DNA from 2 places in the Halomonas sp. R57-5 genome. Region 1 is predicted to be linked to the other one. Evidence: predicted binding sites of a transcription regulator. Region 1 holds the regulator's gene; the other holds the start of a gene.
The links. Region 1 encodes FliA, which starts transcription of late flagellar genes. Its sites were predicted from a motif close to CTAAAGTTNNNNNNNNNNCNGCCGATA; they were not measured.

Region 1 (5,258 bases):
ACCAGCGGGTGATTGAACAGATCGCCCACCTCCAGGGCGGACGCTCGCGAGTGCGCTTGGTATTGCTGCTGAATGCTGCCAGCCAGCCAGAAACCCTCGAAGAAGTCGTGCTGCGCTATCGCCAAGCCGCGCGAGCGGCGGGCGCAGAGCTCGATGACTGTATTATTACCAAGCAGGATGAAGCGGGGCGGCTGGCGCCAGTGCTAGATATTATTATGCGTCACGGGATGCGTGTGCTGTTTGGTTCCAATGGCCAGCAGGTGCCCGAAGATATGGCCATTGCCACTCCCGACGCTTTAGTCGATCAGGCGCTAAGCACGGCAACGCCGCAGCGTGAACGGGCCCACAGTGCTGAAGCCCCGATGGCAATGCCGCGCTGGTCCCGGGATGTACTGGGCCAAGGGCGTCGCTTGTCATCACTACTGGCGAGGCTGCGCCAACGCGTCACCGGTTTTGCAGAACTAGAAGAGACCTGGAACCTAGCCTCGCTGCCGAGCCGTGTGCAGGAACAGCGTTTGGACGCACTGCTCGCCGGCTATCCCGCGGCGGAAACCACCTTAGGGATGGCGTGGTCGGCGCGGCGCAATGAGCGCGGCTGCGACTGGGCAATGCCGGACATAGGGCTGGACACAGATGGCGCCTGGCTGGCGCTACCCTGGCTGCAGCATCGCCACGTCGCGGGATGGCAGCCGCGCTTAGCCGCGCTGTCAGAGTCAACCGGCGTCGCGGTACACCTACTGCCGCGCTTTCCCGAACCGGAGGCGCTCGTCTGGCTGGAAGCCGAGCATTTGACCTGGGTCAGCCAAGTAGCCCCCAGTCATAGGGTACTCTTTCACCATGAGCGCCAGACCCTCCGTCAGTTGTTTGATGACAGTGTGCTAACGCATCATGTAGGCGTGCGTTTTCGTGGCCAATCGGTGCAACTTTGGACGGTCTACGCCGAGGTTGAGGACGCCAGTGGCACTGCGCTGCTCGCCTGGTACGGGGAAGTGCGCGACCCGGAAAGTGCCAAAGTGGTAGCGCGCCGCTACTGGCTAACCCCTGCACGGCTGGGGGCTGAGGTGCTCTCGCTACTGTTAACACAGCTGCAAAGTGAAGGCTTGGCCGCCTTGACGCGGCGCGCGTGGCAGCAGTTAAAAGAGGCCGATAGCGGTGATCTCAATGCCGAAGTACGGCTGTTAATGGCCAGCGGTGTGGCGTCGGTCGCTGGGCATCTCGATGTTGCCGATGATGAGGAGGCGCAGACGCTGCGCGGCGATCTGCTCAACCTACTAGGCGCCAGCCGTCGCCGCCGCGATACCGGTATGCTTGATGCGCTGGTCTACGCCTTTATGGCGCGGGATGCGATTCGTCAAATGGGCAGTGTGAGTCGAGAGGGTGTGGCGTGAGCGAACAAGATCAAGCCTCGGGACTGCGCAAGTGGGCAAACCTGCAGCGCCAACAGCAGCAGGCTGAGGGGGCGGTTGATGTTGCGGCGGCAGAACCTGTGGCCGAACACGTTTCACCCCTATCAACGCCGACGCGAGCGGCGCTGGAAGAGCCCAGGACGGTGGCGCCGCCCAGGCCCAAAATTCCGCTTATAGTAGTTGGGCTGCCCGGTCGCGGCGTAGTTCAGGTGAGTAAGGTCAAAGCACGTCTGGGGCAGTGGTCAACGCTAGGTCGAAACTGGGCCGGTGAGCCTGATGACTGGGATATTCGCATCGTCATGGCGGAAACGTCTGAGCTTGCGCAACTGAGCGACCAATACAGCCGCTGGGCGCTGTGGATTAGTAGCGATGCCGATGCGTTTGCGACCATGTTCCGTACGTTGCGCCAGTTGCATGAGGGTGGTGGGCCGCGTCGTTTGCTGGCACTCCATGAGCCGCACTTGCCGCGCCAGGGGCTACTCGATAACTTGCGTGAGGCTGCTGATTACTACTTAAATATGGAGTTACTGGTACTTGCACGATGAGCGCACTCTGCCAAGGAGACCAAGCATGCTAAGCTGGCCGTTAACAGGGCGGCTGCCGTTGATCGCGGCGCTGCTGACAGGGTGTCTATGGGCAGGTTTAACGGGGAGCGCCCAGGCAGCGCCCGGTAGCTGGAGCACTCAGATACCGGGACTGATGGKGGCGATGAGTGATCGGGCAAGCAGTAGTCAGGCGGCCACCCCACCCGACGTCGCCAGCCTGCAGTCAGGCCAGCTTGGGCGTATACAGTGGCAGTTTCMCTACCCCCCCAGTGCGCACTTAAACGCTTGGCTGTGCCATCCTGAGCAGTGCGTTGCGTTAACGGGTATGCGGGGTTCTACTACCGCGCTAGCGGGACGAGACGCCGATGCGCCGTTGCATTTTCGCTTCGCCTTACGTCCAGGTCAGCGGCCTGTTCGGGTGCAGGGATTGCAAATGATTGTGAATTATCAGTGAAGGCTGGATAGCCGCGAGGCGAGAATATGTACACAGCACAGGGCAGAATTAAACAAAATGAGCTGTTGACTCAATACATGCCATTAGTGCGACGTCAGGCCTTGACGCTACAGGTTCGATTGCCAGCGAGTATTGAGCTCGACGACCTTATTCAAGCCGGGATGGTGGGGCTGCTGGAAGCGCTGGGGCGCTTCGACGCTACCCAGGGAGCCACCTTCGCGACCTTTGCCAGTCAACGTATTCGCGGTGCGATGATGGACGAGTTGCGCACCCGCGACTGGCTGCCGCGCAGCGTACGCCGCTCAGCGCGGGCGGTTGACCGCGCCGTTCGCCAATTAGAGCAGCAGCTCGGGCGAGCGCCGGAAGAGCACGAAATTGCTCACCACCTAGAGATGCCGCTGAGCGACTATCAGCAGCTCCTTAACGACACCAACAGCGGCCAGCTATTGCCGTTTGAAGAGCTAGTCGCCGATGGCGGCGAGCCTATCAGTCATGAACTGGGCAATTCACCGTTCGAGCAGTTGCTGGATGGACAGCAGCGGCAAACGCTGATTGATGCGATTGAAGCGCTGCCAGAGCGTGAAAAGTTGCTTATGGCGCTGTACTACCAAGAAGAACTCAACCTCAAGGAAGTAGGGGCTGTGTTGGGCGTAACGGAGTCACGCGTTTCTCAACTACACAGCCAGGCCGTAAGTCGTTTACGCGCTCGCTTACACGACTCGGCATAACACCTCTTTTTACTCACTTGTGACCGGCAAGGAGCCGTGGATGAATCCTTCGACGCTGATAGGCATATTTGCCAGCATACTGCTGTTGGTGAGCGTGCTGTTTTTAACCGCAGAGTCCCCTGAAAGCTTTATCAATTTTCCGGGTCTGGCCATCGTGGTGACCGGTACCCTGGCGGCGACCTTTATCAGCTATCCGCTGAAAGAGGTGCTGCGTGTCGTACGGCTGGTGGGCTTGGTATTTCGGCGCGAAAATACCTATATGCGTGACGATATCCGCGAATTGGTCGATATGTCACGGCTGTGGTTTAAAGGCGATGTGCGCGCGGTCGAGCGCGAGTTGGAGCATACCCGCAATCCGTTTCTGCGCACCGGGATCCAACTGGTGATCGCCAACACCAAAGAGGACGAAATTTTTGACATGTTGCGCTGGCGCATCGCCCGCCTTAAAGCGCGTGAGCATGCCGAGGCACAAATATTTCGCACCATGGCCACCTATGCGCCTGCGTTTGGCATGATCGGTACCCTGGTAGGGCTGGTCAATATGCTGGAAGTCATGGATGCAGGCGACTTGCAGGTGATTGGGCCGCGCATGGCGGTGGCCCTGCTGACTACCTTCTATGGCATTTTACTCGCCAACTTAGTGTTTAAACCGATTGCGGTGAAGTTAGAGCGCCGCACCGAAGAGCGACTGATTACCATGAACATGGTGCTGGAAGGTATTTCGCTGATTACCAAGCGTCGCCTGCCGTCGTTTATCGAAGAGACACTCAACTCCTTTGTGGCTAACTACCACGATGAAATTCGTGATAACAGCGTCAAACCCAGGCCTGACTCGTCGGTGAGTTCGGCGGCCAAGGGGTAGGCCCGATGCTAGACCGCGATACACGCCACGCGCTGGAAATGACGCCGTCGCCAGGCGATGGTGAAGAGGGCTGGTTAACCAGCTATCTGGATGTATTGACGCTGCTGATCACGCTCTTTGTACTGCTGCTTTCACTGACGCCGCCGGGCGGCGGTGAAGCGGCTGATACTGCTTTCATGCGTTCGGCCAGCGCGGTATCATCATTGCCGCTGGCGTCTCTAGCCACCGGGATTCAGCCCCGCCACGCTGGGGTGCAGCCGCAGTTTGACGGGCTTGATATTCCTGGAGTCAGCGTTTCGCAAGGCCGCGAAGGGGTGACGCTGCGGATTGATACCAGCCTGCTATTCCCCAGCGGCCAAGCGGTACTAACCCCCCAAGGGCGAGGCGTGGTTGAAAGCCTTATCGGTGTGCTGACGAATTTTGATGGCCAGATATCGGTGGAGGGGCATACCGACAGCGTGCCGATTTCAACGGCTCGCTTCCCCTCGAACTGGGAGCTTTCATCAGCGCGGGCAATCGCCGTGGTGAGGCACTTAGAGCGCCAAGGGTTCAATATTTCACGTATGCGGGCCGTCGGATATGCCGATACCCAACCCATGGAACCGAACGCAACCGCGGATGGGCGAGCTGCCAACCGGCGCGTAGAGCTGCTGCTAAGACAGCAGGTCGAGGGTGAATAGATTGCGAGGCCACGTTTGTGTCCATGTACCACCCGCGATTGCAGTCGTTTGGTGCCCTGCTGGTATTAGATGCTGATTGTCGACGCATCCAAGCCAGTAGCACTAACTTAACCCGCTTAACCGGTGTTGAGCGCCCTGAAAATGGGCAGCTCACCCTTGGCTGTGTGTTGGGGAAACGGCTAAGCCAGCGGGTGCGTCGCGAAATGCACGGGCAGCAGCGGCTTTCCGGCCCGCTAGTGTTTATTCGTTCCAAGCATAGCAACGTGCGTTTTCAGCTCCATGCTTACCGGGTAGGCGAGCAGGTTATCGTCGAGATTGAACCACTAAATCCCCAGGGTAAGCGCCGCTTGCTCTGCACCGTCAATGAGCGGCTGATGCGCTTAGCGGAAGCCACCCATCAGGAAGAGCTGCTCGACTCCTTGGTTAACGCGATTCAACAGCTTACCGGCCATGATCGCGTGACGGTGTGCCATTTTGATAGCGATTGGCATGGTTTGATGGTTGCCGAAGCGCTAGGAAAACAGCTGCCCTCGCTGTTGGGGCAGCGCTTTCCCGCCAGCGACTTCCCAGCTGCCTTGCGCAA
Region 2 (2,449 bases), 1.1 Mb from region 1:
GCGATCTCGTGCCTCATCGGCAATTAGCATGTCAAGCGTTTGGCCGCCGTAGAACCACACAACATCCGGCTTAAAAGAATCCAGCATGTAGAGGTACTGACTATACCAAAGCCCTTCTTCATGCGTCGTCAAATGATTTCGATTGTGACTATAACTCACCACCAACTTATGCGTGAGCGCGCCATCTTCAGCTTCTATCAATTGGTGTAGATGAGCGCTCAGGTCAGAGAATTTTTCTTTAAGCCGCCCCATTCCCTTTGGGTTATCGAATACGGTCGCGCCCAGCACTTGAACGTCATAACCACGAGACACCAGTTGCAGCAACATTTGACGCACGGTCATGCTGGCGCCGCTGGAGGTATCCAACAAGCAAAAGGGATTGGCCCAAAGTATGCGGGGCCTGCGTTTTTGAGTAGCGGATGCTTGAGTTTGCTTAACCATGAAGCGGCTCACAGGAAAAATGGCAATGTGCCTAGCTTACTGTGCTAGGGCAGTGAGCAAAGGCGCGAATCCGCCAGTATTTAGGTAGGTGTTCTCTCGATCAGCACTAACTTAAAGGTGGGGCAAGCAAGAAAAAGGGGCTTAATTATCGATGGCTAACAATTTCTATTTTTTCATGACTTAACTACAATGTAATTACTGAGTCTACAGGCAAAAAAACGGGGCCTKTTGGCCCCGCGATACTTTCTCTTGCATCATACCGACTAAGGTATTAGCCCAGCAGAGACAATACAGACTGTGGCGTCTGATTAGCCTGTGCCAGCATGGAGGTACCGGCCTGCTGAAGGATGTTGGCGCGTGTCATGTTAGACACTTCCACCGCATAGTCCGCATCTTCGATGCGCGAGCGGGCTTCAGAAAGGTTGGTAGAAGTGGTCGCCAGATTATCGATCACTGAGTCAAAACGGTTAAGCGTAGCACCAAGAGTCGCACGATTGGTGTCTAGCGCTTCAGTGGCAGTATCAACTGCATCTACTAAAGCCTTGAAGTCAGTATGTGCAACACTACCACCACTTTGGAGCGTAAACTCCATTCCGTTACCCGCATCAGCAATTACACCGCCGCTGGCGGTATCTAGATCCAGGCCATCAACTGTGGCATCAAGTCTAGAAACGCTAATAACGTCCTCAGCTTCAGTATTGGAGCCAACCTGAATATTAAGGGTAGCGCCGGCACCACTTGCTACGTTTAGCAGGTTAGTACCGTTAAAGTTGTTGCTGCCAGCTACGCGATCAATTTCAGCTAGGCGCTCGTTGATCTCGGTAACGATCGCATCACGGTCTTCTGTAGCGTTGGTGTCGTTGGCGCCCTGTACCGCTAGCTCACGAATACGCTGCAGGTTGTCGTTGATTTGATCAAGACCGCCTTCCATGGTCTGTACCAGAGAGATACCGTCGCTAGCATTACGGCTAGCCTGATCCATACCTTTGATTTGGGCAGTCATTTTGTTGGCGATGGCTTGGCCAGCAGCGTCGTCAGAGGCGCTGTTAATGCGCAGGCCAGAAGACAAACGCTCTTGCGCTTTGGCCAGCATAGACTGAGAGTTAGACAGGTTGTTCTGGCCAATCAGGGCCGTAATGTTGGTGTTGATTACAGACATGTGAGTGCTCCTCGAAATTTAACTGGCCTTGTGGCCTGCTTAGCGGCACTTGCGTTGCCGTTATTATAATTAACGGCCTCCCCACCAACTTCTTTAGAAAAAACCGTTCTTTTTTATGTAAACTACTGTAACTCATCTGATTGATGCGACAACTGCTTATTAACATCGAATTTTGGATATCTGCCTTAAATAAAAACGGGGCCTACTGGCCCCGTCGTTACTTTCTTTTGACATTACTGGCTAAAGGATTAGCCCAGKAGAGACAATACAGACTGCGGCGTCTGGTTAGCCTGTGCCAGCATAGAAGTACCCGCCTGTTGGAGAATATTCGCACGCGTCATGTTAGACACTTCTACTGCGTAGTCGGCATCTTCGATACGTGAACGAGCTTCAGAAAGGTTGGTAGACGTCGTCGCCAGGTTATCGATCACCGAGTCGAAACGGTTCAGAGTAGCACCCAAGGTTGCACGACTGGTATCCAGCGACTCAGTTGCTCTATCAACCGCATCAACTAAAGTCTTGAACTCTTCGTGAGTGGCACCTGCACCTGAAGCATCTGCAACTGTAAATTCGCCAGCGGTCACTGCTGTAGCACCAGATACAGTGTCTTCTAAACCAAGTCCGCTAACCGTGGCATCAAGCCTATTAACACTAATAACATCTTCAGCTTCAGTGTTGGAACCAACCTGAATATTAAGAGTCGCGCCAGCGCCACTTGCAACGTTTAGCAGATTAGTGCCGTTAAAGTTGTTGCTGCCCGATACACGTTCAATCTCTGCTAAACGTTCGTTGATCTCGGTAGTAATTGCAGCACGGTCTTCTTTGGCGTTGGTGTCGTTGGCACCCTGT

Region 2: the regulator FliA is predicted to act here: its motif matches at 1,671-1,697, upstream of HALO_RS04340 (flagellin N-terminal helical domain-containing protein).

The regions. Positions count from the first base shown of each region.
Region 1 covers NZ_LN813019.1:4,851,327-4,856,584, reverse strand. Annotated here, with positions in the region: gene flhF (flagellar biosynthesis protein FlhF) at 1-1,388, shown strand, start outside; gene HALO_RS22155 (hypothetical protein) at 1,385-1,951, shown strand; gene HALO_RS22150 (flagellar protein FlhE) at 1,977-2,405, shown strand; gene HALO_RS22145 (RNA polymerase sigma factor FliA) at 2,432-3,133, shown strand; gene HALO_RS22140 (motility protein A) at 3,174-3,995, shown strand; gene HALO_RS22135 (OmpA/MotB family protein) at 4,001-4,675, shown strand; gene HALO_RS22130 (sensor domain-containing diguanylate cyclase) at 4,699-5,258, shown strand, end outside.
Region 2 covers NZ_LN813019.1:960,331-962,779, reverse strand. Annotated here, with positions in the region: gene HALO_RS04345 (glycosyltransferase) at 1-441, opposite strand, end outside; gene HALO_RS04340 (flagellin N-terminal helical domain-containing protein) at 713-1,600, opposite strand; gene HALO_RS04335 (flagellin N-terminal helical domain-containing protein) at 1,849-2,449, opposite strand, start outside.